Regions from separate parts of the Hydrogenophaga sp. ANAO-22 genome, predicted to be linked through region 2. Evidence: predicted binding sites of a transcription regulator. Region 2 holds the regulator's gene; each other region holds the start of a gene.

Region 1 (10,271 bases), 2.5 Mb from region 2:
ATGGAAAACGTGAGCGATTGGCCCGGCTTGCTGTGCCAGCCCTTGCCGAGCCGGCCCCGTCCGGCGGTCTGCTGCTCGGCGGTCAGCAGCACCGGTTCCATGAGGCCGCTGCGCGCGCGCCGCATGAGCTCGCTGCTGGTGGAGTCGATGCTGGGCAGCACCTCCACCGTGAAACCCGGCAGCAGGGGCACCACGGCTTCCCAGACCGCTTCCGCGTGCGAGAGCAGATCAGACACAGACCGTGGCGCGCTCGGGCGCTCGTCCAGAACACCGCGCAACCGGCTTTGCCGGGGCGCAGGTGTTGCCCCCGGGGGGAGGCGCCAAAGGCGCTTCGGGGGGTAATTCATGTTCAGCCCAGTTTGGAGGCGCGTCCCGCGCGTTTGGGGGCGAGCAGCGTGCCGCGGCACTTCTTGGCGCCGCACCAGCAGGGGTACTCGGCCTTGAGCTTGGCCGTGTAGGGCTCGTCGATCACCAGGCCGTAGTCGTAGAACAGCTCTTCGCCGGCCTGGATGGGGCGCCGCGAGCGGATGAACACCCGGCCGTCTTCCACGTCGGCTTCGCAGTTGGGCTTGCAGCTGTGGTTGATCCAGCGCGCCGAATTGCCGCCGACCTTGGCGTCGATCACGTGCTCTTCATCGATGTGGAAGTAGAACGTGTGGTTCGGGTCGCTCGGGTCGTGCGGATGGCGGCGCAGCGCCTCCTCCCAGGTGATGATCTCGCCCACGTATTCGATGAGCGTCTCGCCCTCGGCCAGATCGACCACGGCGTACACGCCCTTGCCATGCACGCCGGAGCGCCGGGTCTGGATGCGGCGGCTGGCGGCGGGGGCGGCGGCCTTGGTCTTGGTGGAAGAAGGGCGCGGCTGCGTCTGGCGGGGGCTTTTCGTCACGGCCGAAATATTTGGTAAGGTTGTTTCATGCAGGTGCGCGCGGGTGTGCGCGTGCCCATGTGCGCGTGTACACGCGCGTGGAAAGCCGATTGTAGAGATGAAAACCCTGGTCATTGCCGAGAAGCCATCCGTGGCCCAAGACATCGTGCGAGCGCTTACCCCGGTGGCGGGCAAGTTCGACAAGCACGATGACCACTTTGAGAATGACAAGTACGTGGTGACTTCCGCCGTGGGTCACCTGGTGGAGATCGCTGCGCCGGAGGAATTCGACGTGAAGCGCGGCAAGTGGAGCTTCGCGCACCTGCCGGTGCTGCCGCCGTACTTCGAACTCAAGCCGATCGACAAGACCAAGTCGCGGCTGTCCGCGGTGGTCAAGCTGGTCAAGCGCAAGGATGTGTCGCGCCTCATCAACGCCTGTGACGCGGGCCGCGAGGGGGAGCTGATCTTCCGCCTGATCGAGCAGTACGCAGGCGGCCTGAAGAACGGCAGCTACCAGCCCCTGGGCAAACCGGTGCAGCGCCTGTGGCTGCAGTCGATGACGCCCGCGGCCATCCGAGACGGCTTCGAGCAGTTGCGCAGCAACGAGCAGATGCTGGGCCTGGCCGATGCCGCGCGCAGCCGTTCCGAGGCCGACTGGATGGTCGGCATCAACGGCACGCGCGCCATGACCGCCTTCAACTCGCGCGACGGGGGCTTCTTCCTCACCACCGTCGGCCGGGTGCAGACGCCCACGTTGTCCATCGTGGTCGAGCGCGAGGAAAAGATCCGCGCCCACAGGAGCCGCGACTACTGGGAAATCCACGCCAGCTTCCTGGCCGAGGCCGGCGAGTACCCGGGCAAGTGGTTCGACCCCAACTTCAAGAAGCCCACCGGTGACGATGCCGACGCCGAGCTGCGCGCCGACCGCGTCTGGACCCAGCGCGAGGCGCTGGCGATCGCCGACGCCGTGCGGGGCAAGGCCGCCAGCGTCAAGGAAGAGAGCAAGCCCACCACCCAGGCCTGCGGCCTGCTGTACGACCTGACCAGCCTGCAGCGCGAGGCCAACGGCCGCTTCGGCTTCTCGGCCAAGACCACGCTGCAACTGGCGCAAAGCCTGTACGAGCGCCACAAGGCCCTGACCTACCCCCGGACCGACTCGCGCGCCCTGCCCGAGGACTACCTGCCCACCGTCAGGCAGACCTTCGAGATGCTGGCCGGCAGCGGCATGAAGCACCTCGCGCCGCACGCGAAGACCGCGCTGGACAACAGCTACATCCGCCCGAGCAAGCGCATCTTCGACAACAGCAAGGTCAGCGACCACTTTGCCATCATCCCCACGCTGCAGGCGCCCAGCGGCCTGAGCGAGGCCGAGCAGAAGCTGTACGACCTAGTCGTGCGCCGCTTCCTGGCGGTGTTCTTCCCGAGCGCGGAGTTCATGGTGACCACGCGCATCAGCTCGGTGCTGAACCACCACTTCAAGACCGAAGGCAAGGTGCTCGTGAAGCCGGGCTGGATGGCCGTCTATGGCAAGGAGGCCGCCGAGGACGTGGCCGATGCCAAGGACGGTGACAAGGGCCAGAACCTGGTGCCCGTGCGCGAGGGCGAGACCGTGCGCACCGAGAGCGTCGAGCCCAAGGGCCTGAAGACCAAGCCGCCCGCGCGCTATTCGGAAGCCACGCTGCTGGGCGCCATGGAAGGCGCCGGCAAGCTGGTGGACGACGACGAGCTGCGCGAAGCCATGCAGGAAAAGGGTCTGGGCACGCCTGCCACGCGCGCGGCCATCATCGAAGGCCTGCTGACCGAGAAGTACATGTTCCGCGAAGGCCGCGAGATCATCCCCACCGCCAAGGCCTTCCAGCTCATGACGCTGCTGCGCGGCCTGGGCGTGGAAGAACTCTCCAAGCCCGAGCTCACCGGCGAGTGGGAATACAAGCTCGCGCAGATGGAGCATGGCCAGCTCAGCCGCGCCGCCTTCATGGGCGAGATCGCCGCCATGACCGAGCGCATGGTGAAGAAGGCCAAGGAATACGACCGCGACACCATTCCGGGCAACTACGCCACGCTGTCCACGCCCTGCCCGAACTGCGGCGGCGTGGTGAAGGAAAACTACCGCCGCTACACCTGCACCGGGGCCGACGGCAACAGCGAGGGCTGCGGCTTCTCGTTCGGCAAGTCGCCCGCCGGGCGAACCTTCGAACCCGAGGAGGCCGAACAGCTGCTGCGCGACAAGAAGATCGGCCCGCTCGAAGGCTTCCGCTCCAAGGCGGGTTGGCCCTTCGTGGCCGAGATCGTGATCAAGTTCAACGAAGAAGAAAAGAACTGGAAGCTGGAGTTCGACTTCGGCGACGACAAGAAGGGCGAAGAAAGCGGCGAGCTGGTGGACTTCACCGGCAGCGAGTCGCTCGGCGCCTGCCCCAAGTGCGGCAGCCCGGTGCACGAGCACGGCAGCAACTACGTGTGCGAAAAATCGGTGCCGACCCTGGCCCAGCCCACGCCCACGTGCGACTTCAAGAGCGGCAAGATCATCCTGCAACAGCCGGTGGCGCGCGAGCAGATGAACAAGCTGCTGGAGACCGGCAAGACCGACCTGCTCGACAAGTTTGTCTCCATGCGCACGCGCCGCGCGTTCAAGGCCTTCCTGGCCTGGGACAAGGAGGCTGGCAAGGTGAACTTCGAGTTCGAGCCGCGCGCGAGCAAGTTCCCGCCACGCAAGACCGCCGCCGGCGCGCCGGCCAAGGCCGCCCCGGCGAAGAAGGCCGCGCCCGCCAAGAAGGCACCCGCGGCCAAGAAAGCCGCGGCGGCCAAGACGCCCAAGACACCGCGCAAGACCACGGCGGCCAGCGGCAAGCAGCCCAGCGCCGCCCTGGCCGCGGTGATCGGCGAAGGCCCGGTGTCCCGCCCCGAGGTGGTGAAGAAGCTGTGGGACTACATCAAGGCCAATGGCCTGCAGGACGCCACCGACAAGCGCCGCGTCAACGCCGATGCCAAGCTCGCCGCCGTGTTCGGCAAGCCGCAGGTCACCATGTTCGAGATCGCCGGCATCGTGGGCCAGCACCTGAGCTGATTGTTTTCAAGAGGATTTCCGCATGAGCCTGACTCTCTATTTCGCCCCCGGCGCGTGTTCCTTCGTGCCCCACAGCATGCTGGAGCTCTCCGGCGCCGCGTTCGAGCCGCACAGCGTCAAGCTGCACAAGAACGAGCAGCGCAGCCCCGAGTACCTGGCGATCAACCCGCGTGGCCAGGTGCCGGTGCTGGTGGACGATGGCCAGGTGATCACGCAGATCGTGGCCATCCTGCTGCACCTCGATGCGAAGCTGCCCGAGGCGGGCATCCTGCCGGCGTCCGGCCTGGCGCGCACGCGCGCGCTGCAGACCCTGACCTGGATGAACAACACCGTGCACCCCACCTTCACGCACGTGTTCATGCCGGACAAGTTCACCGACGACGAGGCCGCCAAGCAGGCGATCCGCGCCCACGCCGCCAAGACCTACAAGGGCCTGCTGGACGAGATCGAGGGGATGGCCAGGCAGGCCTCGCCCTGGATGATGGGCGAGCGCCCCGGCGCGCTGGACGCCTACGCGCTCACGCTGCTGCGCTGGGGCGGTTTTGCGGGCATCGATCCCACCACCCAGCCGGCGACCTGGGACCTGGCCCAGCGCTTCGCCGCGCTGCCGCCGGTGGCGCGCGCGGTCGAGCGCGAAAAGCTGATGCTCAACATCTACAAGCCCAAGGCCTGAACGTTCAGGCCGGCAGTCGGGGCGTCTTCGGGGTGAAGCGCACCGAGGCCAGCAGACCGGGCGGGTTGCGCTCGGGGTGCGCGCTGTCGATCAGCACCGTGGCGCCGTGCTGCTGCGCGATCTCCTGCACGATGGTCAGGCCCAGGCCCGAGCCGTCCACGTTGGTGCCCAGCGCGCGGTAGAACGGCTGCAGCACGAACTCGCGTTCGCTCTCGGGAATGCCCGGGCCGTTGTCCTCCACCTGCAGGATCTGCACGCCGCTGAACGGATCGATCAGCACGCGCGCGGTGACCACGCCGCCGCGCCCGCTGTAGTTGATCGCGTTGTCCACCAGGTTGCGCACCATCTCCTGCAGCAGGATGGGGTTGCCGTCCATCAGACAGTCTTCCGGCACCTCCTCGGGGCCTTCGCAGCCCAGGTCGATGCCGTGTTCCAGCGCGCGCGGCACCGAGTCCTGCACCACACCGCGCACCAGGCGCGCCAGGTCCACGCGCGCGCTGGGCAGGGTGCGGCCGGTGGTCTCGGCGCGCGCCAGCGCGAGCAGCTGGTTCACGGTGTGCGTGGCGCGTGAGCTGGAGCGCGCGATCTGCTTGAGCGAGCTGTGGATTTCCTCCGCGTTGCTCTCGCGCTGGGCCAGTTCGGCCTGCATGCGCAGGCCGGCCAGCGGCGTCTTGAGCTGGTGCGCCGCGTCGGCCAGGAAGCGCCGCTGCGTGGTGAGCGAGGCCTTCAGGCGCGTGAGCAGGTCGTTGATCGACGACACCAGCGGCGCGACCTCCTGCGGAATGGCCGACTCCTCGATCGGGCTCAGGTCGTCGGGCTTGCGCGCGCGGATGCGCTGCTCCAGCTCGTTGAGCGGGCGGATGCCACGCACCAGCGCCAGCCACACCAGCAGCACGGCCAGCGGCAGGATGACGAACTGCGGCACCATCACGCCCTTGATGATTTCCGCCGCCAGCGTGGAGCGCTTGCCGCGTGTCTCGGCCACCTGCATCAGCACCAGGTGCTGGGCGTCGTTGCGCTCGAGCCAGGTGTAGGCCACCCGCACCTCATCGCCGCGCACCACATCGTCGCGCAGCAGCACGCGGCCGGCCTCGGGCGTCTCGTCCTCGCGCGGGCGGGGAAAGTCCAGCTCACCGCTGACGAGCTTGCCGCGCGGGTCGATCACCTGGTAGTAGACGAGGTCGCTGTCGTCGGCGCGCAGCAGGTCGCGCGCCTGCGCGTTGAGGTTGAAGCTGATCTGCCCGTTCTGGTTCGCCACGAACTGCGTGAGCGCCTGCAGGTTGAACTCCAGCGCGCGGTCGAACGGTTTGCTCGCGATGCCTTGGGCCACGAACCAGGTCAGGGCCAGCGACAGCGGCCACAGCAGCAGCAGCGGCGTGAGCATCCAGTCCAGGATCTCGCCGAACAGACTGCGCTGTTCGCGCTGGAACAGGCCGAACGACTTCGGGATGGGGCGGCCCGCCACCGGCGGCGGTGCGGCCTCGATCAAAGCCTCGGTTTCAGCCGGCGATTTTTTCAAGGCAGTAGCCCAGACCGCGCACGGTGGCGATGCGGATCGGGCCCTTCTCGATCTTCTTGCGCAGGCGGTGGATGTAGACCTCGATGGCGTTGTTGCTCACCTCTTCGCCCCACTCGCACAGGCGCTCGACCAGCTGGTCCTTGCTCACCAGGCGCCCGGCGCGCTGCAGCAGCACCTCCAGCAGGCCGAGTTCACGCGCCGAGAGCTCGACCATCTTGCCGTCGATGGTGGCCACGCGGCCGGCCTGGTCGTATTCGAGCGGGCCGTGGCGGATGGTGTTGGTGGAGCCGCCCATGCCGCGCCGGGTGAGCGCGCGCACGCGGGCTTCGAGTTCCTGCAGCGAGAACGGCTTGGCCATGTAGTCGTCGGCGCCGTAGTCCAGGCCCTTGACGCGCTCCTCGATGCTGTCGGCCGCGGTGAGGATGAGCACCGGCAGCGTGGAGCCGCGCGAACGCAGGCGCTTGAGCACCTCCAGGCCGTGCAGCCGGGGCAGGCCCAGGTCCAGGATCAGCAGGTCGAACTCGTTGTTGGTCAGCAGGGCGGCGTCGGCCTCGGTGCCGCTGGTGACGTGGTCCACCGCCGCGCCGGCGGCGCGCAGGCTGCGCAGCAGGCCGTCCGCCAGCACGTGGTCGTCTTCGGCAATCAGGATGCGCATGGGAAGGTCTCCTGGGTGGCTGCCGGGGCAGCGCTTCATCGGGGAATGCCCGGCATCGGGCGAACCATTTTAGGCCGCGCAGGCCCCTGCGGCACGGTGTTCAGCGGGGTGGCACGGCCGCCCGCGCGCCGGGCGATTCCGAGCCATAGGCCTCCAGGCCGAGCGCCACCACGGTGGCCACCGCGTCGCCCACCTGGGCGCGGAATTCCGCCTCGGCCTGGGCCACGGCCTGGCGGAACGCCTCCAGCCACAGCAGGCCGGTGTCGGTGAACACGATGCGCCGTGCCCGCGCATCGCGCGCGTCCGGCTCGCGCCGCACCAGGCCCCAGGCCTCGCACTGCGTCACCAGGTCGCCCATGGCCTGCTTGCTCATGCCCGCCTGGTGCGCCAGCTCGGTCAGGCGCGAGCCGTGCAGGCCCAGGTGGCGCGTGATGTGGATGTGCGCGGCGCCCACCTGCGCCCTCGCGGCCAGGTGCGAGAGCGCCAGCGGCACGTTGGCGTCGTGCGCCATCAGGCTGAGCACGCGCTCGTCGAAGCGGCGCAGTGCCAGGCCCATCAGGCGCCCCAGGTGGCCGCCGCGCCAGCGGTCATCGGGCAAAACAGGGGAGGTGTCGGGCATTCGCTGATGGTAAGGCAAACTGACCAAATAACACCTTGTTCGAATTCAACCTGCCTGTAAACTCCTGCTCAAGCATCCAGCCTGTACACATTTACAGGCTTTGCGAACCTCTACCACCCGCTCAGGAGCCCCTCATGGACGCAGCCGTCAAGAACAACCCCCTCAACAGCGAAAAAGCCAAGGCCTTGCAGGCCGCGCTGGCCCAGATCGAAAAGCAGTTCGGCAAGGGCACCATCATGCGGCTGGGCGAGGGCGAGGTGATCGAGGACATCCAGGTCGTCTCCACCGGCTCGCTGGGCCTGGACATCGCCCTGGGCGTCGGCGGCCTGCCCAAGGGCCGCGTGGTCGAGATCTACGGCCCGGAATCCTCGGGCAAGACCACGCTGACCCTGCAGGTCATTGCCGAAATGCAGAAGCTCGGCGGCCAGTGCGCCTTCGTCGATGCCGAGCACGCGCTGGACATCCAGTACGCGCAGAAGCTCGGTGTGAACCTGCAGGACCTGCTCATTTCCCAACCCGACACCGGCGAGCAGGCGCTCGAGATCGTCGACAGCCTGGTGCGTTCCGGCGCGGTCGATCTGATCGTGGTCGACTCGGTGGCCGCGCTCACGCCCAAGGCCGAACTCGAAGGCGAAATGGGCGATTCGCTGCCCGGCCTGCAGGCCCGTCTGATGAGCCAGGCGCTGCGCAAACTCACGGCGCACATCAAGAAGACCAACTGCATGGTCATCTTCATCAACCAGATCCGCATGAAGATCGGTGTGATGTTCGGCAGCCCCGAAACCACCACCGGCGGCAACGCGCTGAAGTTCTACGCCTCGGTGCGCCTGGACATCCGCCGCACCGGCACGATCAAGAAGGGCGAGGAAGCGATCGGCAACGAGACCAAGGTCAAGGTGGTCAAGAACAAGGTCTCGCCACCCTTCAAGACGGCCGAGTTCGACATCCTGTTCGGCGAAGGCATCAGCCGCGAGGGCGAGATCCTCGATCTGGGCGTGGTGCACCGCGTGATCGAGAAGTCGGGCGCCTGGTACGCCTACAACGGCGAGAAGATCGGCCAGGGCCGCGACAATGCGCGCGAATTCCTGCGCGAGAACATCGAACTGCGCGTGGAGATCGAGAACAAGGTGCGCACCGAACTGGGCGTGCCGCTGCTGCCGGTGGACGAAGCGCCGGCGCCCGCCAAGGGCGGCAAGGCCGAAAAGGCCGAGAAGGCGGCCAAGGCCAAGGACGTTGACGCCACGTCGGCGGCCTGATCCCCGCCCTTGCGCGCATGGCCTTCGACCAGATTTCCCTCAAAGGCCGTGCGCTGCGCCTGCTCGCCGGGCGCGAACATTCACGCGCCGAGTTGCAGCGCAAGCTGAGCGTGCACGAAACCGAGCCCGGCGAGCTGGCGAAAGCGCTGGACGAGCTGGAGGCCAAAGGCTTCATCAACGAGCAGCGCGTGCTGGAGTCGGTGCTGCACCGGCGCTCGGCCCGCCTGGGCGCGTCGCGCGTGCGCCAGGAGCTGCAGGCCAAGGGGCTGGACCCGCAGGCGGTGGCCGAGGCGGTGGCGGGCCTGCAAGGTTCGGAAGAAGCGCGCGCGCGCGAGGTCTGGCGCAAGCGCTTCGCCGGACCGCCGGCCGACGCCGCCGAGCGCGGCAAGCAGATGCGTTTCCTGCTCACGCGCGGCTTTGGCGCCGAGGTGGTGCGGCGCGTGGTGAAGGGCGCGCCTGCCGACGACAGCGAGGACTGAACGCGCGCGTCAGCGTGGCTGGGTGGCCGAGGCGCCGCCCGGCGCCCGGGGCGGGCGCAGCATGCGCCAGGCCAGCAGGCCGCTGGCCACCATGATGCCCGTGCCCAGCACCGCGGCGGCCTGCAGCCCATCGACAAAGGCGGTGCGCGCGGCCAGCCCCAGGGCCTCGGCCAGCGGCGCGGGCAGGCTTTCGGCGACCCGCAGCGCGCCGCCCAGGGTCGAGGCTTCGGCCACGGCCTCCTGGGGCAGGCCCGCCGGCAACTGGCCCGCCATGCCGGCGCGGTACAGGCCCGTGGCCATGCTGCCGAACACCGCGATGCCCAGAGCGCCGGACAGCTCCGCGCTGGTTTCCGACAGGGCCGATGCCGCGCCCGCGCGCTCGGGCGGCGCCGAGCTGATGACGATGTCGTTGCCCAGCGTGAACACCGGCGCCATGCCGATGCCCATGAGCGTCATGCCCGCGACCAGCGCGAGCAGGCCATGGGGGCCATCGACCAGCGCCACGCCCGCGAAGCCGACCGCAGCCACCGCCAGCCCCGTCACCATGGTGCGGGGCGCCGAATAACGTTGCGCGATGGCCGGTGTCAGCATCGAACCGACCACGAACGACAGGGCCCAGGGCACGGTGCACACGCCCGCCACCAGGGGTGAGAGGCCCAGCACGAGCTGCAGGTGCTGCGAGATGAAGATGTAGACGCCGAACATCGCGAACGAGGTGAGGGCGTAGGTGCAGATGGCGGCCGCGAAGCGGGGCTGGCCGAACAGCCGCAGGTCGAGCAGCGGGTAGGCGATGCGGCGCTGGCGCCGCACGAAGGCCACGCCCGCCGCGAGGCCGAGCGCCGCGGCCACCCAGGTCGGCGCGTCCACATGGCCTTCGGCCGCCTGCTTGAGCGCGAACACGCCGCCGAGCACGGCGGTGAGCGAGAGCGCCACGCTGCCCAGGTCGAGCCGGCCCGCCTCGGGGTCGCGGTACTCGGGCAGCAGGAAGGGGCCCACCGCCAACAGCAGCAACATCACCGGCACCGCGGCCCAGAAGATCGCGGGCCAGGCGAAGTACTGCAGGATCACGCCTCCCACCAGCGGGCCGATCGCGCCACCCACCGAGTAGCTCGAGATCCAGATGCCGATGGCGATGCGG
Region 2 (10,271 bases):
GACAGGCTGTATTTTGCTATTAACTGCGCTGGGCAGTTCGGCGGCCACGCTGGGGCGGCACAGTGGTGCAGCTGTCATCGGACAACCTCTCGATGTCCGGGTCCAGGTTCTTCTCGCTCCGGGTGAGGATCTCACCAACCAGTGCCTCAATGCGGATGTCTTTTTTGGCGATACGCAAGTGTCGCCCGGTCTGGTTCGCAGCACGCCCCAGAAAGCCGAGGCCGAGTCCTCGGTGCGCATCCAGACCCGGCAGCCCATCAACGAACCCATCGTCACCTTGTACGTGCGCGCCGGCTGCGGCACCGCGTTCACCCGCCGCTTCGTGCTGCTGGCCGACCCGCTCAACGAGCCGATGGCGCCGGTCGACCGATCCAACAACCCGGTGGCCGTGACGCCCCCGGCGGTGGCGCAGGCGCCTTCCACGCCTGCGGGTCCCGGTGTCGCGGGCGGCAGCCCGGTTGAGAGCAGCACCGCCAGCGCTCGGCCGCCCGTTGCGGCTGGCCCTGTGGCTTCGCCATCGGCACGGCCTGCGCCCAAGCCCGCCGCGAAACCGGGTGCCACCGCGTCGCCCCGTGCGAGCAGTGTGGTGCGCCGTCCACCGGCACCCCCTGCGGCGCCCCGCCTGCAGCTGGACCCGATCGATCTGGATGCGGGCATCGAGCGCGATCCGACGCTCAAGCTCTCGCCCTTCTTGCTGAGTGAGCCCGCCACCTCCGAAGAAGCCCGCGCCGCCGCCGGCCTGCTCTGGAAGTCTCTCAGCGCGTCGCCGGAAGACATCCTGCGGGACGCTCAGAAACTCGCGGCGCTGGAGGCGGAAGCCGAGCAACTGCGCAACGCCCGGGCCCAGAGCCAGAACAGCATTGGCGAGCTGAACGCCCAACTGAACGAGGCGCGTGACCAGCGCTACCGCAACTGGCTGGTGTACCTGCTGGGCGCGCTGCTGTTGCTGACGCTTCTGGCGCTGCTGATGGCGTCGCGCCGCCGTCCAGCGCAGGCCGGGTCCGAGGCATCCCGTGCGTGGTGGTCCTCGACGCCTGAAGACAAAACCCTGCCGGCACAGCTTCGCAAACCCGTGCGCCAGGGCGCTCCGACGGTGGCGGCACCCGCGCCCGGCGGCGTGGAACTCGACCTCCACCTGGATCAGGATTCGTCGCTGGACGATTTGCAGGCCCTCGATGGCGCCGCTGCGCGCGAGAGCGATCCACAGCCGGAATCGGCGGTTGCGCTGCCATCGCGCGACCGTCGGGATTTTTCACCGAGCGCCTTGGGCATCTCCCGTTCGGTGGCCACGGAAGAGTTGTTCGACATTCAGCAGCAGGCCGACTTTTTCGTGTCGCTGGGTGAGGACGAACAGGCCATCCAGGTGCTGCGCAACCACCTGGCCGAGAGCCATGAGCCCAGCCCCCTGGCTTACCTGGATCTGTTCAAGCTCTATCACCGCCTGGGGCGCCGCGAAGACTACGACGCCCTGCGCGACGAGTTCAACCACGTCTTCAATGCCGGCGCGCCGCCCTTCAACCGCTACACCGACGGTGGCCGAGGCCTTGAAGCCTACGAAACGGCCTTCAGCCGCATTCAGTCGCTGTGGCCGGAGCCCCGGGTGCTGGACCTGATCGAGGAATCGATCTTCCGCGACGCCAGCGACGACGAAGTCGAGGTGTTCGATCTCGAGGCGTACCGGGAGCTGTTGCTGTTGCACGCGATGGCCAAGGAGCTGATCAAGCGAGACGAGCCGTCCGCGGCAAAGCACAGCGAATTCCGGCACACGAACATGCAACCGCTGAAAGCCGACGGCCGGCGTCCGAGCGCGCCAGCCGGCAAGAAGCCCCCCGTCGCTGAAGAGCCTGCTGGCGGTCGCAACACCCAGCCGATGGACCTGGGTGTGCTGGTGCCTGCGTCCTCCCACCTGGGCCTGGACATCAACCTGAACGACCTCTCCGAGTTCTCTGCCTTCGAGGCCTTGTTGCCAGAGGTATCGCCGCCTGTGGAGCCGACCGCCAAGGCGGGTGACGCCCAGGACCTGCCCCTGAGCAACCTGATCGATTTCGAGGTGTTGGACTTCATGCCGCCCGACGACGAGCCAGGCTCGAAGCCGGATGGCAAACGCTGACGCCCTTGGGACCCAGAAAAAACGCCGGTGACAACCGGCGTTTTTTCTGGGGTGAGGTCGATCGCAGCCATCAGCGTCGAACCTGCAGCGCGCCTGGATTGACGATATTGGTCGGTGTGCCCTTGATGTAGTTGACCACGTTGTCGAACGCGGAGGAGAAGTACATCTCGTAGCTGTCCTGCTCGACATAGCCGATGTGGGGCGTGCAGATGCAGTTTTCGAGCCGCAGCAGGGCATGGCCTTGCAGGATGGGCTCGGATTCGAACACGTCGATCGCGGCCATGCCCGGGCGACCCCGGTTCAGCGCGGCGATCAGCGCCTCGGGCTGGATGAGCTCGGCGCGGGAGGTGTTGACCAGCAGCGCGGAGGTCTTCATGGCGGCGAGGTCTTCGGGTGTCACACAGCCCGCGTTGGTCTCGCTCAGCCGCAAGTGCAGGCTCAGCACGTCGGCCGTTTCAAACAGGGCTGCCTTGCTGGGGGCCACATCGAAACCATCGGACGCGGCGCGGGCACAGCTTTCTTCGCTGCCCCACACGATCACGCGCATGCCGAAGGCCCGCCCGTAACCTGCCACCATCTGCCCGATGCGGCCGTAGCTCCAGATGCCCAGCGTCTTGCCACGCAGCACCATGCCCACGCCGAAGTTGGCCGGCATGGCCGCGGCCTTCAGCCCGGCCTGTTGCCAGGCGCCATGCTTGAGGTTGGAGACGTATTGCGGGATGCGGCGCATGGCCGCAAGCATCAGGGCCCAGGTGAGCTCGGCGGTGGAGACGGGTGAACCCACGCCCTCGGCCACCGCGATGCCACGCTCGGTGCAGGCATTGACGTCCACATGCCCGCCCACGCGCCCGGTCTGGGCGATGAGTTTGAGCCGGGGGAGTTTTTCAACCAGTTGACGGGTGATGGCGGTGCGTTCCCGGATCAGGACCAGCACATCGGCATCGCGCAATCGGATGGACAGCTGGCCCACGCCCTTGACCGTGTTGGTGAAGACTTTGGCCGGGTAAGGCTCCAGTTTCTCGGCACACCGCAGTTTGCGCACAGCGTCCTGATAGTCATCAAGGATCACAATATTCATGACCCTATTGTGCCTTCACCTCCCAGGCCTTCCGGGCCGCTGACCCCTGGTTACAAGCAGGCACGGCGCGCCGGGAGCCTGGAGGATGGCCGTGTGCTCGCTGGCGGCGGCCGAGTTCAGGCCGCGCGCGTGGACAGCTGGCGTTCCTGGTCGGCCAGTCGATCGAGTTCGGCGCACACATCGTTGATGCGGCCCGAGATCACCAGCCTGACACCGGCCCGGTGCGCTGCCGCGGGACCAGTCTGCTGCAGCACGCGCACGCGAGGCACAGGCTCCGCTGCCGGTGGCACGGCCCGCAAGACAGGTGACGTGCGGGCCGTGCTGGCGCGCTTGAGCCACCCGGCACGCGCAAATCGCTGCACAGCCCGCGTGGCCACGGGCTCGTTGGCGGCCGGTGCCCGGCGAAGAGCGGGAGAGGGCAACCAGCAGTCGATCAACTGCAAAGGGGCGCGCCACGTGTTGGTGTTGAAAATTTTTCCCATGCGAAACTCCATTGGGTGGGGTTGAACACAGGCAGGATTGCAAAATCAAACGCCTTCGCAGGGATGTGTCCTTGTGGTGGGTTGTGCACCCACCGGGACCAAACGCCCGCCACCTGCTGAGGCGACACGGACCGGGATCGGTCAGAGCTGGAAGCTGTTGCGGATCAGGCCCACGGCGAGTCCTTCGATTTCGAAGGGTTCGCCCGGCTCGACGACGATGGTCTTGTAGTCGGGGTTTTCCGCGTGCAATTCAATCAGGTGCTGGCGCCGCATGAAGCGTTTGACGGTGACGTCGTCACCCAGGCGGGCCACCACGATCTGGCCGTTCTTGGCTTCCTTCGTGGCCTGCACGGCGAGCAGGTCGCCGTCCATGATGCCGATGTCGCGCATGGACATGCCACGCACCTTGAGCAGGTAGTCGGGCGTGCGCTGGAACAGGCTGCGCTCGACCTGGTAGGTCTGGTCCACATGCTCCTGCGCCAGGATGGGCGAACCGGCTGCGACGCGACCGATCAGGGGGAGCACCAGCTGGGCCAGGCTGGGGATCGGCAGTGTAAGCTGGCGCCCGCGCGAATCGTTGATGGACTGCAGGTCTTCGCTGCGCAGGCGGATGCCTCGCGAAGTGCCACTGACCAGTTCGATCACGCCCTTGCGCGCCAGCGCTTGCAGATGCTCTTCGGCGGCATTGGCCGACTTGAACCCGAGTTCGCTGGCAATTTCGGCACGGGTGGGCGGTGCGCCGGTGCGTGCGATCGCCGTCTGGATCAATTCCAGAATCTGTTGCTGCCGGGCGGTGAGCTTCGGTGCGGTATGGGGCATGTCGAGCATGAGGACCTCGTCGGGAACGTGGTGGCCAAGGGGAACGCCATCTGGGAAGACAGGAACAACGCGGGAAGTGGCTGATACCTGTTTTCTTATCCAGTATCTGTATTTTTAACCAGTTTTCAAGGATTGGCAAGTGGTGGACACAAATCAGGGCCGGCGGCTCGTGATCCTGGGCACGGGCGGCACCATCGCCGGGCGTGCGGCGCAGGCGGGCGACAATGTGGGCTACGTGGCGGGGCAGGTCGGCGTGGCCGATCTGGTGGCGGCCGTGCCGGCTTTGGCCGGCATGCCTCTGGCAGTGGAACAAGTCGCCCAGATCGACAGCAAGGACATGGGCCTGCCGGTGTGGCAGGCGCTGGCGGCACGGCTCCAGGTGCATCTGGACGATTGCCAGGTGTCCGCGGTGATCGTGACGCACGGCACCGACACCCTGGAGGAAACGGCGTTCGTGCTGCAGCGCCTGCTCCAACCCACCAAGCCCGTGGTGCTGACCTGCGCGATGCGCCCGGCTTCCGCGCTGGTGCCGGATGGGCCGCAGAATCTTGCCGACGCGCTGGCCGTGGTGCGGCAGGGGGAGGCCGGCGTGGTGGTGGTGTGTGCCGGAGAGGTGCACGGCGCGCTGGAGGTGGCGAAGGTGCACACTTACCGCCTGGACGCTTTTGACTCCGGAGACGCGGGGCCGCTGGCTTGTGTGGAGGAGGGGGAGGTGCGCCGTTTCCGATCCCGGGGCGCCTCCGTTGCTTCCCACGATCCAGCCCCGCTGGCCCGCTTCCTGGCGGCCGATGCCCTGCCTCGGGTCGAACTGGTGACCAGCCATGCCGACGCGGACGGCAGCCTGGTGCGGGCCTTGATGGCGCCAGGCGCTGCCCGTCCCTTGCGGGGCATCGTGGTGGCCGGCACGGGCAACGGCACCGTTCACCAGGCGCTGACCGATGCGCTGAATGCCGCGCAGGCACAAGGGGTGCGGGTGGTGCTGGCGACGCGTTGTGCGCGCGGAAGGGTGGTGCCGCACGCTGGCCTGCCGTTCGCGCACTCGGCCGGGCTCTCGCCGGTCAAGGCCCGGTTGGCGCTGGCGCTGGACCTGCTGATGGAATGACGCGATGTTCGCCGCGCTCGGTGCCCACGCCTGGGCGTACCCCATGCTGGAAGTGGCCCATCTGCTGGGCGTGGCGCTGTTGCTCGGCAACCTGACGCTGCTGGAACTGCGGGTGTTCGGCTGGGGCCAGAGCCTGCCTATGGAGCCTCTAGCGAAACTGAGCCTGGGCCTGGTGGCGGTGGGTTTCGCGCTGGCCGCCGTGTCGGGCCTTCTGATGTTCGGTACCCAGGCCGGGGAACTGCTGGCCAATCGCGTGTTCACAGCCAAGATGGTGTTGATCATGCTGGCGGGATGCAACGCCGGCTGGTTTCACGCCCGCCGATCGCTGCAGTGCCAGGACCGCACCGCGCGCCTCTTGATGCTGCTGTCGTCGGCCTTGTGGCTGCTGGTGCTGACCTGCGGCCGTTGGATCGGTTACGTGTGATGGGAAGGAGATCTTCATGCAACGACGTGATGTGATTCAGACCGGCGCCTGGCTGGGCCTGGGGGGTTGGGCGGGTGGGGCGCTGGCCCACCATGGCTGGAGCAGCTTCGACCAGGACCGGCCGATCTACCTGGAGGGGCGGGTGGTCGAGGTGAAGTGGCGCAACCCGCACGCCGAGCTGGTGCTGGAGTTGCCCGAGGCCCTGCGCCTGCCGACCGACCTCGGCCAACGCCCTTTGCCTGCCCAGACGGCGGGCATCGACGGGCCCGCGCTGTTGGCCAAGACCGTGTTGCCCACGCGCCGCGACCGGCGCTGGGAGATCGAACTGGCGCCGCTGTTCCGGTTGGGGCAATGGCAGATGCCTGAGGTCAAGACCGGGGCCTCCCTGTCCACCGTGGGCTTCACGTTCAAGGACGAGAAGGGCGAAGCGATCCTGCGCGCCGAGTACGTGTTTCTGGAGGGCAAGGCCTACGGCCTGCGCTCCAGCCCGGCTTGAGTTCTTCTGAAAGCAGAACACCCGGCACGTGGCCGGGTGTTCTGCGGGACGCCGGGGTGGCTTACTTCGACAGCGCCTCGAAGGCGCGTGCCGTGATGTCCTCGACCGAGCCCATGCCGCTGATGGCGCGGTACTTGGGCGCGGCGGCCGCGTCCGAGCGCGCCCAGCTGCTGTAGTAGTCCACGAGGGGACGGGTCTGTGCGCTGTAGACCTCGAGCCGCTTCTTCACGGTCTCTTCCTTGTCGTCTTCGCGCTGGATCAGCGGTTCGCCGGTCACGTCGTCCTTGCCTTCCACCTTGGGCGGGTTGAACTTGACGTGGTAGGTGCGGCCCGAGGCGGGGTGCGAACGGCGGCCGCTCATGCGTTCGATGATGGCGTCGAACGGCACGTCGATTTCCAGCACGTAGTCCAGCTTCACGCCGGCGGACTTCATGGCATCGGCCTGCGGAATGGTGCGCGGGAAGCCGTCGAACAGGAAGCCGTTGGCGCAGTCGGACTGGGCAATGCGTTCCTTGACCAGGTTGATGATGAGGTCGTCGCTGACCAGACCGCCGGATTCCATCACGGCCTTGGCTTGCAGCCCCAGGGGGGTGCCGGCCTTCACCGCCGCGCGCAGCATGTCGCCGGTGGAGATCTGGGGGATGCCGTATTTTTGGCAAATGAACGTGGCTTGCGTTCCTTTGCCGGCACCCGGGGCGCCCAACAGAATCAGTCTCATCGCTTTCCTTTTTTCAGAGTTTCAATGGCGTGGCCGCTTGTCTCGAGCGGCGGCCCCAGGGCGTGGGAGCCGGGGCGACCGGTCGAGGATAGCACGGGCACCCTTCGCTCTGGCTGACAGGAAAAGGGCTCCGCCGCCCGCCGCAAGGCCCGTAATTCAGGCCTTGGCGAGCAGCTCGCGCACCCGTTGAAGATCTTGCGGCGTGTCCACGCCGGGGCCCGGTGCATGGGCCGTCATGTGCACCGCGATGCGGTAGCCGTGCCAGAGCACGCGCAATTGCTCCAGCGACTCGATGGCTTCCAGCGACGAAGGCTCCAGCTGGGGAAACTGCCGCAGGAAGCCGGCGCGATAGGCGTAGATGCCGACGTGGCGCAGTGGCGCAGGGGTCGGCAGCGTGCTCATGGGTTGGCCGGGTGCCATGCCATCGCGCCACCAGGCGATGGGTGCGCGGCTGAAGTACAGCGCGGTGCCCATGCGGTCGAGCACCACCTTCACCACATTGGGATTGAGGAAGTCGGTCGTGCTGTCGAGGGGGTGGGCGGCGGTGCTCATTACGCAATCGTCGCGGCGCCGCAGTTCGGCCGCCACGGCGTCGATCAGCGTCGGCTCGATCAGTGGTTCGTCGCCTTGCACATTGACCACCAACGCCTCATCCGCCAAGCCGAGCAGGGCGCAGGCTTCGGCTAGGCGGTCGCTGCCGGAGGGGTGGTCGGTTCGCGTGAGCAGGGCTTGCACGCCGTGGGCGGCGCAGGCGTCGACGATGCGCGGATCGTCGGCCGCCACCACGCAGCGCGAGGCGCCGCTCTGCATCGCGCGCTGCGCCACGCGCACCACCATGGGCACGCCGGCGATGTCGGCCAGGGGTTTGTCGGGCAGGCGAGTGGAGGCCAGCCGGGCGGGAATGAGGACGGTGAAGTCGGCCGCCGCGGTGGGCAGGCTCATGCGAGCGGGGCGGGGGCCGATGGGCGCGCCGCTTCCTCTTCGCTGATCGTGCGGGCCTCGTGTTCGAGCAGGATGGGAATGCCGTCGCGCACCGGGTAGGCCAGTCGCGCGCTGCGCGAGAGCAGTTCCTGCTTGTCGCGGTCAAAGATCAGAGGGCCCTTGGTGACCGGGCAGACCAGCAGTTCGAGCAGTTTGGTGTCCATGGCGGAATGATAGTCGCGCCGGCTGGATCCGGGTTTCAAGGCGCGGGGCGCCAGGCGGCCAGATGGGCGTCGACCGCCTCGAAAAACGCCGGGTCGGGCGTGAGTTCGAGCGGGACGGCCCAGGCTTGCGCGGAGCCGTCTGCCGGCAAAAGGGCAAAGAGTTTGGTCGCGTCCTTCTCGGTGCAGACCAAGGGGTGCCGCGCGCCGTGCACCAGCTCGGCGTAGGCCGCCGGGTCGGCGTGATCCGGCAGGGCCACCTGCTGCGTGGGGGCGAGGCCGGCCTCCCGCAGCATGTCAAAGAACACCTCGGGCCGGGCGATGCCGGCAACCGCGGTCAGCGGCGCGCCCTTCAATCGCGACAGTTCGATGCGCTGGCCCCGGGGGCCGACGGCATGGGCGGCCAGTTGCCGCACCGCCCCGAACGCGGACATGTCCGGCGCCGCCACACCCGTGGCGGCCGGTGCACCGGCGCGGCCTTGCCGCAGGAGAAGGTCGGGCCTGAACGGCGCGTGGCGCGCGGGCGGCCAGGGTTCGCGCAGCAGGCCGGCGGGCAGCAGCCAACCGTTGCCCACGCCGCGGTCGTCAAACACCGCGATGGCCAGTTGCCTCGCCAACGCGAGGTGCTGCAGCCCGTCGTCGCACACCAGCACATCCACGTCGGGGTGGGTGGCGCGCAGCGCGCGCGCGGCATCGACCCGGCGAGCCGCCACGCAGACGGGGACGCCAGTGCGCTGGTGGATCAAGAGGGGCTCGTCCCCGGCTTCGCTGGCTGGCGTGTCGGCGTGCACATGGGTCACGCCGGTGGCGTGCCGGCCATGACCCCGCGAGACCACACCGGGATGCCAGCCCTGCACCTGAAGGTGCTTGACCAGCGCGATGGTGCAGGGTGTCTTGCCCGCACCGCCGACCACCACGTTGCCGACCACGACGACCGGCACATCGATCTGGTGAACCTTCAGCAGCCCACGGGCATACAGCCCGCGGCGCAGGGCCACGAGCGAGCGGTACAGCAGGGAGACGGGCCAGAGCAGGCAGGACAGCGGGCCGCGTTGCTGGGCGCGCCGCAGCCAGGCGGCTTCCCGCGTCTGCCCCTGGGCCTGGCTCATGGCGGGCACCCGTGGCGCGTCAGGGTTTGCCGCGGGCGGGGGCACCCGTCTGCTGGGTGGCGAACGTGATCTGCACCAGGCCAGCCCGGCGGGCGGCGTCCATCACATTGATGACCGACTGGTGGGTGGCGGCGGCGTCCGCGCTGATGACGATGACCGTGTCGCGGTTGTCCTGCGAGGCTTCCGAGAGCACGCGCGTGAGGACCTCGACGCCCGCGCCCTCGAGCACCTGCCGGTTGATGGAGTAGCGGCCGTCGCTGCCCACCGCCACCACGATCTCGCGCGGGTTCTGTTTGGGCGCCTGCGCATCGGCCACGGGAAGGTTCACCTTCAGTTCGGTGAACTTGCTGTAAGTGGTGGTGAGCATCAGGAAGATCAGCACCACCAGCAGGATGTCGATGAACGGGATCAGGTTGATCTCGGGCTCATCGTGCTCACCGGTGCGGAAGTTCATAGCGTGGGCTTCCGCAGGCTCAGCAGGTGCCGGGCGAAGCGCTCGGCCGCGAGTTCCATGGACAGCAGGTAGCTGTCCACCCGGGCGCGGAAGTAGCGCCAGAAGATCAGCGCGGGGATGGCGATGATCAGGCCGAACGCGGTGTTGTAGAGGGCGATCGAGATGCCGTGCGCGAGCTGGCCGGGGTTGCCCATGCCGGGCACGGCACCAACGGTGTCCACCGCCTGCGAGCCAAAGATCTCGATCATGCCGATGACGGTGCCAAGCAGGCCCAGCAGGGGCGCGGCCGACGCGATCGTGGCCAGCGCGCCCAGGTAGCGCTGCAGCTTGGCGGCGG
Region 3 (10,271 bases), 1.2 Mb from region 2:
CAGCGTGCGGCGCTCGTCGGCGAAGGTCTTGGCGTCGGCCTCGATCTCCTTGATCATCAGGCGCTTGAGGCTGCCGGGGTTGCCCAGAATGTCTTCGAGCTTGCCCTGCTCTTCGCGCAGCTCCTTGAGTTCCTGCTCGATCTTGATGGCTTCGAGCCGCGCCAGCTGGCGCAGCCGGATTTCCAGGATGTCCTCGGCCTGGCGGTCGCTGAGCTTGAAGCGCTCGATCAGCGCGGCCTTGGGCTCGTCGCTGTGGCGGATGATGCGGATCACCTCGTCGATGTTGAGCAGCACCAGCTGCCGACCTTCGAGGATGTGGATGCGGTCCAGCACCTTGGTGAGGCGGTGCTGCGAGCGCCGGGTGATGGTGCCCTGGCGGAATTCGATCCACTCGGTGAGCATCTGCCGCAGCGACTTCTGCGTCGGCCGGCCGTCGAGCCCGACCATGGTGAGGTTGATCGGCGCCGAGGTTTCCAGGCTGGTGTGGGCCAGCAGCGCGGTGATGAGTTCCTGCTGCTCGATGCGGCTGCTCTTGGGCTCGAACAGCAGGCGCACGGGCGCGTCCTTGCTCGACTCGTCGCGCACGCCGTCGAGCACCATGAGGATGCTGGCCTTGAGCTGCGTCTGTTCCTGCGTCAGCGCCTTCTTGCCGGCCTTCACCTTGGGGTTGGTGAGCTCCTCGATCTCTTCGAGCACGCGCTGCGTGCTCACGCCCGGCGGCAGCTCGGTCACCACGAGCTGCCACTGACCGCGCGCGAGGTCTTCGATCTTCCAGCGCGCGCGCACCTTGAGGCTGCCGCGGCCGGTGCGGTAGGCATCGGCGATGTCGCCGGCCGGGCTGATGATCTGGCCGCCACCGGGGTAGTCAGGCCCGGGCAGCAGCGCGAACAGCTCGTCGTCGGCCAGCTTGGGGTTCTTCACCAGCGCCACGCAGGCGTCGGCCACCTCGCGCAGGTTGTGGCTGGGGATCTCGGTGGCCAGGCCCACGGCGATGCCGCTGGCGCCGTTGAGCAGGTTGAACGGCAGGCGCGCGGGCAGCTGCTTGGGCTCGACGGTGGAGCCGTCGTAGTTGGGCACGAAGTCCACCGTGCCCTCGTCGATCTCGTCGAGCAGCAGGGTGGTGATCTTCGCCAGGCGCGCTTCGGTGTAACGCATGGCCGCGGCACCGTCGCCGTCGCGCGAGCCGAAGTTGCCCTGGCCGTCGATCAGCGGATAGCGCTGCGCGAAGTCCTGCGCCATGCGCACCAGCGCGTCGTAGGCGGCCTGGTCGCCGTGCGGGTGGAAGCGGCCCAGCACGTCGCCGACCACGCGCGCGCTTTTCACCGGGCGCGCGGCCGTGTTGCGGTTGGGCCCGCTGAAGCCCAGCCCCATGCGGTCCATGCTGTAGAGAATGCGGCGCTGCACCGGTTTCTGGCCGTCGCACACGTCGGGCAGGGCGCGGCCTTTCACGACCGAAAGCGCGTATTCGAGGTAGGCGCGCTGCGCGTAGTTCGCGAGGTTCATGCCGTCGTCGTCCGGCGCGGACAGCGGCAGTTCAGGAGTTTCAGTCATGGCAAATCAGTTCTTCGTTCAAGGCGGCGATTCGGTCAAGGACACCGCAGATCCGGCTCTGCCGGTCTGCCAGTGTCGCCCCTGATGGGTGACGCGAAGCGGCGCGGGGGGAGTTCAACTAGATATCGATTTCGACCGAGTCGCCATGCAACTCCATCAGCTCGCGGCGCGAGGCGGCTTCGCCCTTGCCCATGAGCTTGGTGATGAGCGCTTCGGTGCCGGCGAAGTCGATCGCGCCGAGCACGACCGGCATGAGGCGGCGCGTATCGGGGTTGAGGGTGGTGTCCCACAGCTGCTCGGCGCTCATTTCGCCCAGGCCTTTGAAGCGGCTGATCTGGCACTTCTCGGGCGCCACGCCGTCCTTGGCGGTCTTGTCGAGGATGGCGTGCAGCTCGCCTTCGTCCAGCGCGTACTGCTTGGCCGCCGGCTTCTTGCCGCGCGCGGGGATGTCCACGCGGAACAGCGGCGGGCGCGCCACGTACACGTGGCCGGCCTCGATGAGTTTGGGGAAGTGGCGGAAGAACAGCGTGAGCAGCAGCACCTGGATGTGCGAGCCGTCGACGTCGGCGTCGGACAGGATGCAGACCTTGCCGTAGCGCAGGCCGCTGAGGTCGGGCGTGTCGTTCGGGCCGTGCGGGTCCACGCCGATGGCGACCGCGATGTCGTGGATTTCGGTGTTGGCGAACAGGCGGTCGCGCTCGACCTCCCAGGTGTTGAGCACCTTGCCGCGCAGCGGCAGCACGGCCTGACTTTCCTTGTCGCGGCCCATCTTGGCGCTGCCGCCGGCCGAGTCGCCCTCGACCAGGAACACCTCGTTGTGCGCGAGGTCCTTGCTCTCGCAGTCGGTGAGCTTGCCGGGCAGCACGGCCACGCCCGAACCCTTGCGTTTTTCGACCTTCTGGCCGGCCTTCTGCCGCGACTGCGCGGCCTTGATGGCCAGCTCGGCGAGCTTCTTGCCGTAGTCCACGTGCTGGTTGAGCCAGAGTTCGAGCGCGGGGCGCACGAAGCTGCCGACCAGGCGCACGGCGTCGCGCGAGTTCAGGCGCTCCTTGATCTGGCCCTGGAACTGGGGGTCGAGCACCTTGGCCGAGAGCACATAGCTGGCGCGCGCGAACACGTCTTCGGGCAGCAGCTTCACGCCCTTGGGCAGCAGCGCGTGCAGTTCGATGAAGCCCTTGACCGCCTGGAACAGGCCGTCGCGCAGGCCGCTTTCGTGCGTGCCGCCGGCGCTGGTGGGGATCAGGTTCACGTAGCTCTCGCGCACCGGCTGGCCGTCTTCGGTGAAGGCCACGCACCAGGCCGCGCCCTCGCCTTCGGCGAAGCTGTCGTGCCCGCTGTCGGCAAAACCTTCGCCTTCGAACAGGGGAATGACCGGCTCGCCGGTGAGCGTCTGCTGCAGGTAGTCGCGCAGGCCGCCCTTGTAGAGCCAGGTCTGGGTGTCCTTGGTCTTTTCGTTCACCAGCGTCACGCTCACGCCCGGCATCAGCACCGCCTTGCTGCGCAGCAGGTGGGTGAGCTCGGCCATGGGCAGGGTGGCGGCTTCGAAGTACTTGGCGTCGGGCCAGGCGCGCACCGTGGTGCCCTGCTTGCGGTCGTCTGCGCCCTTGGGCGAGATCACCAGCGGTTCGATCACGTCGCCAGCGGAGAACGCCAGTTTGGCCACCTGGCCCTCGCGGAAACTGGTCACTTCCAGCCGGGTGGAGAGCGCGTTGGTCACGCTCACGCCCACGCCGTGCAGGCCGCCGGAGAAGCTGTAGGCGCCGCCCTTGCCCTTGTCGAACTTGCCGCCCGCGTGCAGGCGGGTGAACACGAGTTCGACCACCGGGGCCTTTTCTTCGGGGTGCAGGCCGAACGGGATGCCCCGGCCGTCGTCTTCCACGCTGACCGAATGATCGGCGTGCAGCGTGACCTTGATCTTCTTGCCGTGCCCGGCCAGGGCCTCGTCGGCCGCGTTATCCAGCACTTCCTGGATGATGTGCAGCGGGTTGTCGGTGCGGGTGTACATGCCCGGCCGCTGCTTGACCGGTTCCAGCCCCTTGAGGACGCGGATCGAGCCTTCGGAGTATTCGTTGGGTGTTTGGGTCGCCATGGGGGCGGATTGTATGCCCCGAAGACTGTATGCAAATACAGACTTTCGGCTTCAGGCCGACCAGCGATGCGCGCGATTCATCAGTGGCGCGGGAAAATATCAAGCCTTCGCGGCATGCCCGTGACAGGCAAGGCCCATCCATCTTCGCTACAGTTCCCGAATGCCCTCGACCCCCACCCTCCCGACCCCGCCCCGCCTCTCTGCCCTGCAGGTGCTGGCCTGCGGCGCCCTGATCGTCACCCTGTCCATGGGCATCCGCCACGGCTTCGGCCTGTGGCTGCAGCCCATCACCCAGGCGCAGGGCTGGTCCCGCGAGACGTTCTCGTTCGCCCTGGCGATCCAGAACCTGTCCTGGGGGATCTTCGGCATCTTCGCCGGCATGGCCGCCGACCGTTTCGGCGCCTTCCGCGTGCTGATCGGCGGTGCGGTGGCCTATGCCCTGGGTCTGGCCGGGATGGCGCTGAGCACCTCCTCTCTGGGTTTCGCGCTCACCACCGGCGTGCTGATCGGCGCGGCCCAGGCCGGCACCACGTACGCGGTGATCTACGGCGTGATCGGCCGGCAGATTCCGGCCGAGAAGCGCTCCTGGGCCATGGGCGTGGCCGCCGCGGCCGGGTCGTTCGGCCAGTTCCTGATGGTGCCGGTGGAAGGCTGGCTGATCAGCAGCTTCGGCTGGCAACAGGCCCTGCTGTTCCTCGCGGGCGCCGTGCTGCTGGTGATGCCGCTGGCCCTGGGCCTGCGCGAACCGGGCTTCGCGGGCGGCGCACCGGTGCACCGCGAACAGACCATTGGCCAGGCCTTGCGCGAGGCCTTCCGCTACCGCAGCTTCCAGCTGCTGATGGCCGGCTATTTCGTCTGCGGTTTCCAGGTGGTGTTCATCGGCGTGCACATGCCCAGCTACCTCAAGGACCACGGCCTGTCGCCCCAGGTGGCGAGCTACGCGCTGGCGCTGATCGGCCTGTTCAACGTGATCGGCACCTATGCCGCTGGCGCGCTGGGCCAGCGCCTGGCCAAGCGCCACATCCTGGCCTTCATCTACTTCGCGCGCGCCGCGGTGATCGCCGTGTTCCTGATCGCGCCGCTCTCGCCCATGAGCGTCTACGTGTTCTCCGCCGTCATGGGCCTGCTCTGGCTCTCCACCATTCCGCCCACCAACGCGGTGGTGGCGCAGATCTTCGGTGTGGCCCACATGTCCATGCTGGGCGGCTTCATCTTCTTCAGCCATCAGATCGGCAGCTTCCTGGGCGTGTGGCTGGGCGGCGTGCTGTACGACAGGACCGGCAGCTACGACATCGTCTGGTACCTCGCGATCGCGCTGGGCGTGTTCGCCGGGCTGGTGAACCTGCCGGTGCGCGAAGGCCCGATCGCGCGCGCCCCGCAGCGCGTGGGAGCCGCGGCGTGAAGCCTGTGGCCGTGCGCGCCCTGGCCTGGGCCGCGGCTGGCGCGGCCCTGCTGGCGACGTTCGCGCTCTACCACCGGCCCGAGTTCCTTGTGAACCTGGCCGACCAGATCTGGAGCTGCTTCTGATGCATGGCTCCGAGGCGCCTTCGGCGTGGGTGCGGCGCTGGTCGCACCTGGTGCCCACCGGCGGTTCGGTGCTCGACGTGGCCTGCGGCCAGGGTCGCCACCTGCGCTGGTTCGCCCAGCGGGGCCACCCCGTCACCGGCGTGGACCGCTCGCCCGAGGCCATCGCCGCCGTGCAGCCCCTGGGCCGCGCCGTGCTGGCCGACATCGAGAACGGGCCCTGGCCGTTCGACGGCGAGCGTTTCGACGCGGTGGTCGTCACCAACTACCTCTGGCGCGCCCTGCTGCCCCGCATCGTGGACAGCGTGGCCGAAGGCGGCCTGCTGCTGTACGAGACCTTCGCGGCCGGCAACGAGAGCGTGGGCAAGCCCTCGCGGCCCGACTTTCTGCTGCAACCGGGCGAACTTTTGCAGGCCAGCCAGGGTCTGCACGTGGTGGCCTATGAAGATGGTTTCTGCGACCGCCCCGAGCGCTTTGTCCAGCGCCTGGCGGCGGTGCGAAAACGGCCCGGGACCCCCGTGCCGCCCCCCAGGTATCCGCTGGATGCCACTGGGTAGAATGCAAGATTCGCGCGCGCTGCCCGCCCCACCGGGGCGATGCAGGGTGGACGCCTCCATTTGAGCCTTTAGCCTATGAACCCCATCACCGGCAGCATCGTGGCCCTGGTCACGCCCATGCATGAAGACGGCAGCGTCGACTACCCCACGCTGCGCAAACTGATCGACTGGCACATCACCGAGGGCACGGACTGCATCGGCGTGGTCGGCACCACGGGCGAATCGCCCACGGTCAACGTCGAGGAACACTGCGAGATCATCCGCGTCTCGGTCGAGCAGGCCAAGACGCACGGCGCCAAGCGCGTGCCCATCATGGCCGGCTGCGGCGCCAACTCCACCGCCGAGGCCATCGAGCTCGCGCGCTTCGCCCAGAGCGTGGGCGCCGACTGCCAGCTGCAGGTCGTGCCCTACTACAACAAGCCCACGCAAGAGGGCCAGTACCAGCATTTCAAGGCGATCGCCGAAGCCGTGGGCGACCTGCCCACCGTGCTCTACAACGTGCCCGGCCGCACCGTGGCCGACATGGCGCACGACACCGTGCTGCGCCTGGCGCAGGTGCCCGGCATCGTCGGCATCAAGGAAGCCACCGGCAACATCGAGCGCGCGCAGTGGCTGATCCGCGACGTGCCCAAGGGTTTCTCGATCTACTCGGGCGACGACCCGACCGCCGTGGCCCTCATGCTGTGTGGTGGCCAGGGCAACATCAGCGTCACCGCCAACATCGCCCCGCGCCTGATGCACGAGTTGTGCGTGGCCGCGATCGCGGGCGACGTCAAGCGCGCCATGGCGATCCAGCTCCAGCTCATGCCGGTGCACAAGAACCTGTTCGTGGAAGCCAACCCGATCCCGCTCAAGTGGGCCATGGCCCGCATGGGCCTGTGCAACGAAGCCATGCGCCTGCCGATGACCCCCATGACGCGCTCCCTGGCGCCCGTGGTCGAAGGCGCGCTGAAGCAGGCCGGCCTCATTTCCTGACCCCTTTCGTTCCTACCGAGCCCCATTCATGTCCAACCGAACCCTGTCCTCGACCCCGCGCATCCTGACCCGCCTGGGCCTCCTGGCCGCCGCCGCCCTCGTGGTCTCGGGCTGCTCGATGCTGCAGGAAGACAAGATCGACTACAAGAGCGCCAAGCGCGGCAGCACCCTGGACGTGCCGCCCGACCTGAGCCAGCTCACCCGGGATTCGCGCTACAACGTGCCCGGCTCGGTGGTCACTGCCAGCGGCTATGAAACCGCCCAACCCGCGCAGGCCACGGCCGCCAGCACCGCCGCCGTGAGCGTGGGCGACGTGCGCATCGAGCGCGCGGGCAACCAGCGCTGGCTCGTGGTGAGCCGCCCGGCCGACAAGCTCTGGAGCCCGGTGCGCGATTTCTGGCAGGAAAACGGTTTCCTGCTCGACATCGACCAGGAAGGCCTGGGCATCATGGAAACCGATTGGGCCGAGAACCGCGCCAAGCTGCCGCAGGACTTCATCCGCTCAACCATCGGCAAGGTGTTCGAGAACCTCTACTCCACCGGCGAACGCGACCGTTTCCGCACCCGCTTCGAACGCACCGCCAACGGCGGCACCGAGATCTACATCAGCCACCGCGGCATGGTGGAGGTCTATTCCACCAAGGAAAAAGACCAGACCGTGTGGCAGCCGCGCCCGGCCGACGTGGAACTGGAAACCGAGTTCCTGCGCCGCCTGATGGTCAAGCTCGGCGTGAGCGAGGCGCAATCTCGGGCCGTGACCGCCAGCGCGCCGGTGCAGGCCGCGGCGCGTGTCGCCATGGTGAACAACGCGCCCGTGGTGCAGTTCGACGACAACTTCGACCGCGCGTGGCGCCGTGTCGGCCTGTCGCTCGATCGCACGGGCTTCACCGTGGAAGACCGCGACCGCAGCCAGGGCCTCTACTTCGTGCGCTATGTCGAACCTGTGGTCAACGCCAAGGAGCCAGGTTTCTTCGCCAAGATGTTCGGCGCTTCGAAGACCGAGGCCTCGACCGAGCGCTTCCGCGTGTCGGTCAAGAGCGTCGAGAACCAGACCACCGTCGCGGTGCTCGACAGCCAGGGTCGGCCGGACAGCTCGGCGTCCGCGCAGCGCATTGCCAAACTGCTGGCCGAAGACCTCAAGTAAGAACGCCACGCACCAAGAAAAAAAGCCGCCCGAGGGCGGCTTTTTCTTTGACCGGCCCGCAGCGCGGGCCTGCCCCTCAGGGCTGGGTCACTTCACAGCGGCCTTGGCATCGGCGGCGGCTTCCTTGGCCTTGTCGGCCACTTCCTTGGCGGCGTCCGCGGTGGCAGCGCCTGCGGCCTTGGCGGCGTCGGCGGTGGCGGCACCGGCTTCCTTCGCAGCGTCCACGGTGGCAGCGGTGGCTTCCTTGGCGGCATCGACGGCGGAAGCGCCGGCTTCCTTGGCGGATTCGGCAGCGCCGGCCATGGAAGGCGCAGCAGCGGCCGGAGCGGGTTCAGCGGCCGGTGCCGGTGCGGCGACCGGTGCCTCTTCCTTCTTGCCGCAGGCGGTCAAGGCGATGGCGGCCAACAGGCTGGCGAGCAGGATGGTTTTTTTCATGATGACAGTTCCAATGGATGAGAAAGACAGGCGGTCGAACGACCGGTTCGGAAAGGTTCCACGCACCCTGGGTGTTGTGTGACGGGAGGCCATCCAGCGGAGTGGGTTGACGTGACAACCCTCCCCTGCCGCGCGGATGATACCGCCCCGTCCTGGTGCAAGAAGCGAGAGGGGTTGTTTTTACCTTTGCTCACAGCCCCAGTGTGGACGCCGGGAAAGCGGGCGTGCTCTTGAGCGCCCACTCCTGCAGCTGCTCCTGCAGGGCCACGCGGCGCTCCGCGCTGCGGCTCACCACCATGGTGCATCGCAGGGGGTCCAGCCGCTGCAGCGTCCAGGCCGGTGACCACAACACGCTGGGCAGTTCGCCCACCGAGGCACTGGCACAGGCCTGCGCCTCCACCAGGTGCCCCCAGGTGCTGCGCCACTGCACGAAACGTGGGTGCATCTGCCGCAACACGCTGTAGTCGCGCGCCAGCAGGTGCAGCGAACGGCCGCGTTGCGACCACGCATTGAGCGAAGCCACCACATCGCGTTCGCCCAGCGGCCAGTCGGCGAAGTCCGCGTCGCACAGGACCATGCGCGGCCAGCCCTCCTGCGCCGCCGTGGCGAAGGCCTGCCGGATCAGGTCGATGAAGGCCACGCGGCCGGAGAGTCGGCCTTCGGGCAGCGCGGCGATCGAAGCATCCAGGGGATCGGTCATGCGGGTCTCCTGACGAGGCGCCCACAGCGCCTCAAGCGGGTTCGATGCGGTGCAGCCAGCCGGCGTCGAACCAGTCCTGCAGCAGGGCTTGCGCACCTTCGCTCGCGCGGACCACCTGCCGCTGGTCCAGCGCGCGCTGGTCGGCCAGCGCGCGCATGAGTCGGGCATCGGCACCACCGGCACGAAAACTCTCGCCGTTGATGAAGATGTGGCGTTCGTCGTACATCATGCGCGTGCGCCGGTCCAGCCGCAAGGCACCCGGCGCCCAGTCCCCCTCGGGTTCGTCGAACCAGATGCGCGGCTTGGGCTCGGTCATGACCTCGCCCAGCGCGCAGGCCAGCGACTGGCGTTCCGCCAGCAGGCGCTGCAAAGCGTCCACCGCGAAGGCTTCGAGCGCGGCGGGCATGGCCGCCGGGGTCGCGGTGGCGGGCTGCCCCGGGTCACGAAAGAGGGTGTCGTCGTCCAGCTCATCGGCCATGCGCTGCAGCAGTTCACCCGCCAGGCCGCCGCGCTGCGGCGCGCGAAAACCGATGGAGTAGGTGCTGCAGTCCCCGCCCACCGCATCCCCGTCGTGCGCCCAGCGCGGCGGCAGGTACAGCATGTCGCCCGGGTTGAGCACATGCTCTTCCTCGGGCTCGAAATGGCTGAGGATCTTGAGCGGCACGTCGGGCTGCAGAGACAAATCCTTCTGCCGGCCGATGCGCCAGCGCCGCTGCCCGGTGGCCTGCAGCAGGAACACGTCGTAGCTGTCGAAGTGCGGGCCCACGCCGCCGGCGTCGCTGGCCCAGGAGATCATCAGATCGTCCAGGCGCGCATCGGGCACGAAACGGAAGCGCTGGAGCAACTCGTGCGCGGCGTCCAGGTGCTGGTCGACGCCCTGCACCAGCAAGGTCCAGCCGGCTTGCCGCAGCGGCGGCAGCTGTTGGCGGGTCAAGGGGCCTTGCCTGAGCGTCCAGCCCTGGGGCTTGCGCACGATCAGGCGCGACTCCACCGCCTCGTCGGCCGCCATGTCGAACAGCTGTTGCCGGCTCAACAAGGGCGTGAAACCCGGGATGGCGTTGCGGATCAGCAGCGGCTTTTTCTGCCAGTGCCGGCGCATGAACTGCGCCGGGCTGAGGCCGCCGAGCAGGTCGCAGGGCAGGTCCGGCGCGGGGGCGGACAAAGAGGGGGGGCTGGATGGGGAAGCATGGAGCATGGGACAATTGTCGGATGAAAATCAACCAACAATGCGTGGTCGCGCTGACCTGGACCCTCAAGGACACGCTGGGCGAAGAACTCGACGTGCTCGATGAGCCG

What was found. Region 2 encodes LexA, which represses DNA repair genes until DNA is damaged. Its sites were predicted from a motif close to ACTGTATNNNNATACAGT; they were not measured.
Region 1: recA (recombinase RecA) is a predicted target of LexA. The motif match lies at 7,479-7,496, and genes of this name have one in related genera.
Region 3: ABSY19_RS04725 (DNA topoisomerase IV subunit B) is a predicted target of LexA. The motif match lies at 3,665-3,682, and genes of this name have one in related genera.

The regions. Positions count from the first base shown of each region.
Region 1 covers NZ_CP159956.1:3,151,990-3,162,260, forward strand. The annotation lists gene ABSY19_RS15215 (biotin--[acetyl-CoA-carboxylase] ligase) at 1-236, opposite strand, end outside; gene ABSY19_RS15220 (SET domain-containing protein) at 350-889, opposite strand; gene ABSY19_RS15225 (DNA topoisomerase III) at 987-3,932, shown strand; gene ABSY19_RS15230 (glutathione S-transferase family protein) at 3,955-4,605, shown strand; gene ABSY19_RS15235 (sensor histidine kinase N-terminal domain-containing protein) at 4,610-5,989, opposite strand; gene ABSY19_RS15240 (response regulator) at 6,105-6,779, opposite strand; gene ABSY19_RS15245 (MarR family winged helix-turn-helix transcriptional regulator) at 6,880-7,398, opposite strand; gene recA (recombinase RecA) at 7,533-8,654, shown strand; gene recX (recombination regulator RecX) at 8,672-9,133, shown strand; gene ABSY19_RS15260 (MFS transporter) at 9,143-10,271, opposite strand, start outside.
Region 2 covers NZ_CP159956.1:5,686,411-5,696,681, forward strand. The annotation lists gene ABSY19_RS27690 (FimV family protein) at 1-2,110, shown strand, start outside; gene ABSY19_RS27695 (D-2-hydroxyacid dehydrogenase family protein) at 2,181-3,188, opposite strand; gene ABSY19_RS27700 (hypothetical protein) at 3,305-3,670, opposite strand; gene lexA (transcriptional repressor LexA) at 3,812-4,489, opposite strand; gene ABSY19_RS27710 (asparaginase) at 4,629-5,591, shown strand; gene ABSY19_RS27715 (hypothetical protein) at 5,596-6,015, shown strand; gene ABSY19_RS27720 (DUF6152 family protein) at 6,032-6,511, shown strand; gene adk (adenylate kinase) at 6,573-7,229, opposite strand; gene kdsB (3-deoxy-manno-octulosonate cytidylyltransferase) at 7,386-8,171, opposite strand; gene ABSY19_RS27735 (Trm112 family protein) at 8,168-8,374, opposite strand; gene lpxK (tetraacyldisaccharide 4'-kinase) at 8,410-9,480, opposite strand; gene ABSY19_RS27745 (biopolymer transporter ExbD) at 9,500-9,934, opposite strand; gene ABSY19_RS27750 (MotA/TolQ/ExbB proton channel family protein) at 9,931-10,271, opposite strand, start outside.
Region 3 covers NZ_CP159956.1:1,009,945-1,020,215, forward strand. The annotation lists gene parC (DNA topoisomerase IV subunit A) at 1-1,551, opposite strand, end outside; gene ABSY19_RS04725 (DNA topoisomerase IV subunit B) at 1,670-3,640, opposite strand; gene ABSY19_RS04730 (MFS transporter) at 3,801-5,042, shown strand; gene ABSY19_RS04735 (hypothetical protein) at 5,039-5,167, shown strand; gene ABSY19_RS04740 (class I SAM-dependent methyltransferase) at 5,167-5,721, shown strand; gene dapA (4-hydroxy-tetrahydrodipicolinate synthase) at 5,797-6,696, shown strand; gene bamC (outer membrane protein assembly factor BamC) at 6,725-7,840, shown strand; gene ABSY19_RS04755 (hypothetical protein) at 7,928-8,275, opposite strand; gene ABSY19_RS04760 (hypothetical protein) at 8,466-8,975, opposite strand; gene ABSY19_RS04765 (JmjC domain-containing protein) at 9,007-10,170, opposite strand; gene ABSY19_RS04770 (peptidylprolyl isomerase) at 10,185-10,271, shown strand, end outside.